One region of the Shewanella sp. 38A_GOM-205m genome, then DNA from elsewhere that is predicted to be linked to it. Evidence: predicted binding sites of a transcription regulator. Region 1 holds the regulator's gene; the other holds the start of a gene.
What was found. The regulator LexA, encoded in region 1, represses DNA repair genes until DNA is damaged. The targets are predictions, from matches to a motif close to TACTGTATNNNNATACAGTA.
Positions count from the first base shown of each region.

Region 2: recG (ATP-dependent DNA helicase RecG) is a predicted target of LexA. The motif match lies at 1,947-1,966, and genes of this name have one in related genera.

Region 1 covers NZ_JADP01000026.1:44,558-49,170, forward strand. Annotated here, with positions in the region: gene ctaD (cytochrome c oxidase subunit I) at 1-652, opposite strand, end outside; partial or broken gene coxB (cytochrome c oxidase subunit II) at 671-1,792, opposite strand; gene N512_RS23145 (cell division inhibitor SulA) at 2,261-2,752, opposite strand; gene lexA (transcriptional repressor LexA) at 2,749-3,369, opposite strand; gene plsB (glycerol-3-phosphate 1-O-acyltransferase PlsB) at 3,635-4,613, shown strand, end outside.
Region 2 covers NZ_JADP01000007.1:108,122-112,734, reverse strand. Annotated here, with positions in the region: gene N512_RS0108695 (hypothetical protein) at 1-338, shown strand, start outside; gene N512_RS0108690 (nuclear transport factor 2 family protein) at 385-753, shown strand; gene N512_RS0108685 (hypothetical protein) at 799-1,404, shown strand; gene N512_RS22610 (YrhK family protein) at 1,573-1,812, shown strand; gene recG (ATP-dependent DNA helicase RecG) at 1,983-4,058, shown strand; gene N512_RS0108670 (DUF3014 domain-containing protein) at 4,247-4,613, shown strand, end outside.

The DNA of each region.
Region 1 (4,613 bases):
GGAATGCGGTGATAAGCCAGGTCCAGACGAACAGGGGCAGCTTCATCCAGTTCATGCCAGGTGCGCGCAGATTCACTATGGTGACTATCACGTTGATCGCTCCCATGATTGAGCTTATCCCCATGATATGTATTGAAAAAACAAACAAGGCTGTGCTGTCGGCACTATAAGTGGTCGACAATGGGGCATAGAAGGTCCAGCCAAAATTGGGGCCGCCACCTTCCATAAACAATGAGCTAAGCAGGATTAAGAAGGCGAAGGGCAAAATCCAGAAGCTCCAGTTGTTCATCCTCGGCAGCGCCATATCCGGCGCACCTATCATCATGGGGATCAACCAGTTGGCCAGACCGGTAAAGGCCGGCATCACGGCGCCAAAAACCATGATAAGGCCATGAACTGTGGTCATTTGGTTAAAGAAGTTGGGCTCGACCAGTTGCAATCCGGGCTGGAATAATTCAGCACGGATCACCATGGCCATGGCGCCCCCTATCAGGAACATGATGAAGCTGAACCAGAGATAGAGTGTGCCTATGTCTTTATGGTTGGTGGTCAGCAACCAGCGCATGATCCCCTTGGGGGCGTGATGATGCTGGTGTTCCTGTTCAGCGATTTCCTGAACGCCAGCTTCGGCATCTTGACTGAATGAGTTCATCTTCTCCCCCTACTGCCCGTGGTTATTGACGTCGGCGGCTTGCACAGTGTCGCCTGTATTATTGCCCCAGGCATTACGCTCATAGGTCACCACAGCAGCCAGTTCCTTGGCGGTTATCTGTTTGCCGAAGGCCTGCATGGCGGTGCCTGTCTTGCCATGGATCACTATGTCCAGATGGGCAGCGATTGGGCCTATGGCAATAGCACTGCCCTTGAGCGCCGGGAACACCCCTTGAAGTCCGGCGCCGTTGGGCTGATGACAGGCGGCGCAACGCGCCATATAGATCTGTTCGCCAAGCGCCATGGCCTCATCATGGCTCATGGTCTCACTGAGGGCCGCCTGAGCTTCTTCGGCGGCCGTAGCCGCGGCTTGTTTCTGTTCCGCCATCCAGGCGTCAAACTCATCTTCTGCCAGTACCTTCACCACAATCGGCATAAAGCCGTGGTCTTTACCGCAAAGCTCGGCACATTGGCCGCGGTAGATCCCCGGTTTGTCCACCCGGGTCCAGGCTTCGTTAATAAAACCGGGATTGGCGTCTTTTTTGACGGCAAAGGCGGGCACCCACCAGGAGTGGATCACATCATCTGAGGTCATCAGGAATCGGACTTTGCGATTGATGGGCAATACCAAAGGCTTGTCGACTTCAAGTAAGTAGTGCTCGCCCTTGGCTTCCTGGCCTTCTATCTGGGATCTCGGCGTTGCCAATATGCTGAAGAAGTCGATGTCTTCGCCGAAATAGCTGTAGTGCCATTTCCATTGCGAGCCGGTGATCTTGACCGTCAGGTCGGCATCACTGGGATCTTCCATGGCAATCAGCGTTTTGGTTGCGGGGATTGCCATCAGGATCAGGATTAAAAAGGGGATAAGCGTCCAGGCAATTTCTACCTTGGTACTTTCATGGAATTGGGACGCGACTGCCCCTTTGGACTTCCTATGGTTGATCATGGCGTAGATCATCACGCCGAATACGACCAAACCTATGGCGCAACAGATATAAAGAATGATCATGTGCAGGTGATACACCTTGCCACTGATCTCAGTTACCCCTTGAGTCATATTCAAGGGCATATCTGCCTGAGCGCCTGGAGACAACAAGCTGACGCACAACAAGGTCAGCAAAACACACAGCCATTGCTTCACAAGACATCTCCTCTGTCAATTGCATTCGCAACTACAAAGAAGAGTCACACAGTAAGTCTTTGCTCTATGCAAACTCTTCAGTTCCCAAAAAAGCAACGATGACTTCAAAGTGCGGCGGCGGTTTCACTTAGCTCTAGGTATACAGGTGGTGACCACTGTTGCACTTACCGCTGAATATACTCAGCATTTCCGGCGACGGCACCACTCGTTATGAACCGAAATGGGGCGGTCAACCTACGACGAATTGCATGGAGATAACACAATCGTTGTTCTTACATTACTTGTAGATTAAATATTGATCAAGATCACGATGTTTTCTAACTATATGAAAAAAAAGCGTCTGTTAATCCAGAGGTGAATTCTGTGTGAGTAGCATAGCTGCGCGGTTTGCCGCCGATTGACAGGGGAAGGCATTGCACCAAAAAGGCACAGAAAAAAGGCCATCCCAGGGATGGCCTTTAAACACAATCAATGGATGGAGTGGGTAAGTTCGTTGAGGTGGTTATCCACCTCTTTCGCCTGCTGTCCCGTTTCCAACACTATGCCCATGGCTCTGGCGTTACGGGCGACCAGCTGCAATCGGCGGTTATCACGGGCATCCAGGCTGTCTATCCAACTGATCACTGCACTGGAGGTGCCGTTGGTCAGGGCTCTTTCCGTTGCCCACAAGGCTTCTACTTCATCCTTGGTGCGCACCAAGAGTACTCTATCCATTCTGACACCGGCCCTTGCTAAGGTTTCTTTGTAACCTATGCTGGCCGGGGCGTTAATCAAGACTATCCAGCGTCCCTGTTGACTCAATTGCGCCAATTGAGGGCAGAGGCGCAATAATTCCTGACGTCCCTGGCTATGGCTGGCCAAGCTGGAGATACCGGTATGTTGCCAAGGCTGATTGCCGGCAATACCGGTGTCTGTCCACAGGCCTGGGTGTCTTGGGGCGTTGCCAGTCATTATGCTCATAGCCAGTCTCCATTGCGTATTATCCCTACCGCCAGTCCTTCAATGGTCAATGGCTGGAAAGTCAGGTCGACTTTGATTGGGGAGTAAGCCTCGTTCTCGGCATGTAGATAAACCACATTACCTTTCTTTTCAAAGCGTTTCACAGTTACATCGTCTTCAACCCTGGCCACCACGACTTGACCGTTACGGGCTTCCTGTACCTTGTGAACCGCCAGGAGATCACCTTCGAGAATACCTATGTTCTTCATGCTGTCGCCGCGTACCCGTAGCAGAAAGTCGGCATTGGGGTGGAACATGCCAGGGTCGACCTGGTAATACTGCTCAACGTGTTCCTGTGCCAGTATGGGTTCACCGGCGGCAACCTGACCAATCAGGGGCAAGCCTGTTTCTGACTCCGCTTGTTCATCATGAGGCAGGCGAATACCACGAGAGGTGCCTGGCATGATCTCAATACAGCCTTTCTTGGCCAATGCCTTGAGGTGTTCCTCGGCGGCATTGGCGCTCTTGAAGCCCAGCCGGGTGGCAATTTCGGCCCGGGTTGGCGGCATGCCGGTGTCGGCTATATTGCGTTTAATCAGTTCCAGAATCTGTGCCTGGCGCGGTGTCAGTGGTCTCATGGTGATTCCTGTTTTTTCATACAGTACCTGTCAGTATATACAGTATTTTTGTCAGTGCAAGTATTAACCAAAATTGAAACTTTTAGGGAGCGGATAAGTAAGCCATTCGGTGCTTTGGTTTTAACGGCTTGTCTGATGCAGCATGGGGAGTTCAAGGCATTGGCCAGAGGAACTGCCGGGGCCGGTTCGCACCTTCCCTAGCTAAGGTTCAGGAAATTCTGGTATTCTATTGGGCTATTGATTGTGGCTCAGACACTGAAAAAACATGTCCAAACAAGATTCATTCTGGTTTAAATCTCTTCGCTGGCTCCAAAGCAAGCTGGTGCATACCACTGTGGTGCCTCAGGATCCTTTCGCCGATTTGAACCTGGATCCGGCCAAGCCGATGGCCTATGTAATGAAGACGGAATCTGTCAGTGATATTGCGGCATTGGCGGAAGTCACCCGTAAGTTTGGTTTGCCTTGTCCTTATGAGGCACTCAAGGTTGATGATATTACCGTTCCCCGAGTCGTCTGCCTGGAAGGAGCCAAGCCCCTATTCGGCAAGCGCAAGAGCAACAAGCCATTTCTCAGCTGTTTCACTTCTCTGCTGAACCTGCATCAGGCTAATCCACAACTGGATATTCAATTGGTGCCAGTGAGCCTCTATTGGGGCCGCACTCCGGGTAAGGAAGATGACAGCATGCGTGCCGCCGTATTTGAGCGGGAAAATCCCACTTGGCTGCGCAAGTTTCTGATGATCCTGTTTCTGGGGCGCGACAACTTTGTGCAGTTTTCCAATGCCGTGTCGTTGCGGCTGATGGCCGATGAACATGGGACCGACAAGGCTATTGCCCATAAGTTGTCACGGGTGGCCAGGGTACATTTCCGCCGGCAACGCAAGGTGATGACAGGACCCGTGCTGCCCAACCGTCAGGCTCTGTTCAATGAGTTGCTGCGCTCGGAAACGCTGAAAAAGGCGATTAAAGAAGAGGCCGCTGCCAAGAAGATCCCCGAGGCCAGAGCCAGGGAGATGGCGGAAGAATATCTCGATGAGATTGCCGCCCACTATTCCGACAGCCTGGTGCGTATTGCCGAGCGGATCCTCACCTGGTTGTGGAACAAGCTCTACAAGGGGATCAACATCAAGGGCGCCGAGCAGATACGCCAGCTGCACCACGATGGCCATGAGATAGTTTATGTGCCTTGCCACCGCAGTCATATGGATTACCTGCTGCTCTCCTATATTCTCTATTTTCAGGGTA
Region 2 (4,613 bases), on a different contig from region 1:
GAAAACAAAAACTCAAGGGTAGCGCCCAACTGCAAACCGAACTGGCCAAGCGCTGCTCGCCGCCATCTGACCCTCAGCCCTTGGTGCTATTTCTGGCGGCTTTCCCCGGGCTACTCTTGGGCGGCTACCTGGGGTTTCAGGCAGGCAGCAACTGGAGCAGTTTTTGGCTGGGAGCGCTGTGCTTTTTTGTCTCCTGTTTTACTCTGATCCTGAGCGCCGATTGGCTGTGGAAAAACTACTTGGGAGGGCGAAAGTCGATGCGGCAATACCAGGCGGCACTAAATCAATGGCAGAACTCCTGGTACTGTGGCAAGTGTGCCAAAGTCAGTATTTTTTAAACCTCCTTACCTCTTTGCCGTCACTCATCAGGCCTTGGGAATAACCATGAATCACATCTCAGACATTCAGCAACTGGAAAGCCAACTGCGTAGCGCCATGTTGAATTCGAATATCAATTTGCTGGATAGACTGTTGTCGCCTCAACTGATATTCACCAATCACCTGGGGCAAATGCTCGGCAAAGCAGAGGATCTGCATGCCCACAGCTCAGGCCTGCTCAATATCACTCGGATAGACACCCTGGCCGAAGAGATACGGCTGCATCAGGGGACTGCGATAGTGTCGGCGGAGGTGAATATTCAAGGCAGCTATGCCAAAGCGCCAACCAACGGCCGTTTTCGCTTTACCCGGGTTTGGCTGCGCAGGACAAGCGGCTGGCAACTGATAGCGGCTCACTCGAGCCTGCTGGCTTAAGCACTGGGTTTTACGACAAACTACTGATTTCATGGTGACCATTGTATGACCAAAAAACCACAGCAGGCCAGGCTCTGCCAATATCAGCAGCATATGCTGATGACAAAGCTCGAGGCTGAGCCAGGCAAGTTGAAACTCGTCTGGCGCAGCAGGCAAACGCAACTGAAATACGCGCTTTGGGGACTACTGGCGATGCTTGCCGGAATTCTGGGAGTACTGATGTTGGACCCCGCCAGACAGGACACTTGGTTTACGGCTGCCATCATAGCTATAGTGCTGGGGCTCAGCGGCATCATCATGGGCCTGAACCTCTACCACCTGCTCAAACCCGTTACTCTGGATCTGCAACAGGGCTGCTTCTTCCGGGGCGGAAAAAGCAAGCCTCTCAGTCAACTCTGCCGCATAGAGGTGCAACGCAATACCTATAACGAAAGATTCAGAAGTCACATGCTTGAACACCTGACTGACGAAGAGCTCATAAGTGTCAGCGTGGTACTCTGTTTTGCTGAGCGTGAGCGACTCGGTTTTGGCCTGTTCAAACCTCAAAAGCAGGCCACAGACAAGGCCAGAGCCTACGCGCAAACACTCGCCGAACTGATAGGCTTTAACGGCGAAATAACAGTTACCCAGGGTTCAGGCCTGGGCCGTTAAGTTACGCTACTCTTTAGCCAAGCCTGACAAACCAAAGGGGCCAGCTGTTAACTTAATCCAATGATTATGTTGATATATTTATTTGCATTAAAACAGGGAATTAGATTTGCGCTCGGAGGATGGCAGCGTTAAGGTATCGCGGCGAATCATAACTACCAAGAAGGAACCATGATCGACAGTAAGCAGCGATATTTTGCCGAGCAAGATATCAAAGCCCCCGCCACCCCTCTTCCCAAACACGCCTTGTTCAATACCCTAAGCGACCTGATAGTCGCTCTCTGTTTTCTACTGGGCAGCTTCTTTTTTCTCACAGATGTTCACACTATTATCGGCGCCTGGCTGTTTGTAATAGGCAGTGTTCAGCTACTGATAAAGCCCCTGGTCACCCTGCTCAACTGGTGGCGCTGACAGATTAATCTGCCACCAATATATCAGGGCTTTTGCCATACACTCGCCCCCAGGCAGAAGCCCTGCCACCATTGCGCCACACTTTACCCAGCCGATAAACGCAACGCATTGCCAAGGGCTATTTCTCTGATAGTATATGTATAAATTCACAGTAATCCGGTGCTAAAGGTTTGCAGAGACTGGATCTTATTGCTATCACCGAGCTCAAGGGCGTAGCCGCTAAAATGGCTGAGAAACTGCACAAGCTCGGAATCAACACGGTACAGGATCTGCTGTTCCACCTGCCGCTGCGCTACGAAGACAGAACCCGCATCTACCCCATAGCCAGCCTCACACCCGGCAGCTACGGCACCATAGAAGCCGAAATTCAGTCCAGCCAGATCATCAATGGCCGCAAGCGTATGTTGATCTGCAATGTCCGTGATGACAGCGGCACCATGACCCTGAGGTTCTTCAATTTCTCAGCCGCCCAGCGCAATGCCATGCAACAAGGTCTGACCATTAGAGCCTACGGCGAAGTGCGCCGAGGTAACCACCAGGCCGAGATCATTCATCCGGATTACAAGATACTCAAAGGCGACGAACCGCCCAACCTCAGTGAAACCCTGACGCCCATCTATCCCACCACTGAAGGGCTCAAGCAGGCCAGTTGGATGAAATTGACCGAGCAGGCTCTAAACCTGCTGCAGGAGGACGGACTGCAGGAGTTGCTACCCGAGGCGCTGCGCCCCAATCAGCAAAGCCTGGCTCAGGCGGTGCGCACCCTGCATAGGCCCCCGGCGGATGTCGATATCTACCGTCTGGAACAGGGGCAACACCCGGCGCAGCAACGCCTGGTGCAGGAAGAACTGCTGGCGCATAACCTGTCTATGCTCAAGCTCAGGGAGCGCAGTAATCATGACAAAGCCGTGCCTTTGCCGGCCACCGGCGCTTTACTCAATCCCTTCCTCGCCGCCTTGCCCTTTAAACCTACGGGGGCGCAGCAGCGAGTGGTGGCAGATATCGGCCGCGATATTGAAAAGCCGCAACCCATGATGCGCCTGGTTCAGGGCGATGTTGGCTCGGGCAAGACCCTGGTGGCGGCCATGGCCGCACTGCAGGCGATAGAAAACGGTTATCAGGTGGCCATGATGGCGCCCACAGAGCTGTTGGCCGAGCAACATGCAATTAATTTCAGTCAATGGCTGGAGCCATTGGGGCTCAAAGTCGGCTGGCTGGCGGGCAAGCTCAAGGGCAAGGCCAGGGCTCAGTCGCTGGAGGATATCGCCTCCGGCAGTGCCCACATGGTGATAGGCACCCACGCCATCTTTCAAGAGCAGGTACAGTTTCACAAGCTGGCGTTGATCATCATAGATGAGCAACACAGATTCGGCGTGCATCAGCGCCTGGGGCTGAGAGAGAAAGGCATCAGCCAGGGTTTTCATCCCCACCAGTTGATCATGACGGCGACCCCTATTCCCCGCACCCTGGCGATGACAGCCTATGCGGATTTGGATACCTCCATCATCGACGAGTTGCCACCTGGGCGTACCCCGGTCACCACAGTGGCCATCAGTGACAGTCGGCGTCAGGAGGTGATCGACAGGGTACGTCAGGCGGCGCTCAATGACGGTCGCCAGGCCTACTGGGTCTGCACCCTTATCGAGGAATCAGAGGTGCTCGAATGCCAGGCGGCCGAAGACACCTGCGAAGAACTGCGTGCCGCCCTGCCGGAGCTGAGCATAGGCCTGGTACATGGCCGTATGAAGAGCGCCGAAAAACAACAAGTCATGGACAGCTTCAAACGCGGCGAACTCAAGTTGTTGGTGGCCACCACTGTCATTGAAGTGGGGGTCGATGTGCCCAACGCCAGTCTGATGATCATCGAAAACCCGGAACGGCTCGGGCTGGCACAGCTGCACCAGTTGCGCGGCCGGGTCGGTCGCGGCGCCGTGGCCAGCCACTGCGTCCTGCTGTATAAGGCACCGCTGTCACACACGGCTACCAAACGGCTTGGAGTATTGCGTCAGAGCAACGACGGCTTTGTCATTGCCCAAAAAGATCTGGAGATCCGCGGCCCGGGTGAAGTGTTGGGCACCCGCCAGACAGGTATAGCCGATATGAAGGTGGCCGATCTGGTACGGGATCAGGCGCTTATTCCCCACATCCAGAAACTGGCTCGCCACGTGATGAGCCAGGCACCGGAGAATGTCGATGCCATCATTCAGCGTTGGCTGGGCGACCGGCAGCAGTATGTTCAGGCCTAGTGCGCTAAAAACGTCACAAAGTTGCCGAGAGTTCAGCCGGGGTTCAAGTCAATCACCACAGGATCTGCTCTACTGGCAATATTTCACAAATAAATCCTGCTGCCAGGCGGCCGAACGCTGGACAAGATGGCCAATATTTGCAGAATGGGAGAGGCGCTGCCTCACAGGTATCAATGAAAGGAAATCCAATGCAAGTCAATCAAGAAGATAGAATCGCGCCGCAGGAAAAGTCCTCTGGCAACAGTGGCATTGCTATCATCCTATTGGTGTTGGTATTGCTGATTGCAGGAGGAGCCTACTACTATTTCAGCGGCGAACAAGAGCCGCAGCAAGCAGCAGAGCCCACCCAGGTTGAACTCCCCGAACCCGCTCCCAGCGAACCGCTGCAAACCCAAGTCCAGGTGCCTGAACCTGAAACCGTACCCGAGCCAGAACCTGAAGTGGTTCAGCCCGAAGTCGAGCCGGAACAACCTCTGCCTTCACTGGCCGAAAGTGATGAATATGTTCATGAAAAGGCCGTGGCAATGGCTGATGGCATGAAGATAGAGCCACTGC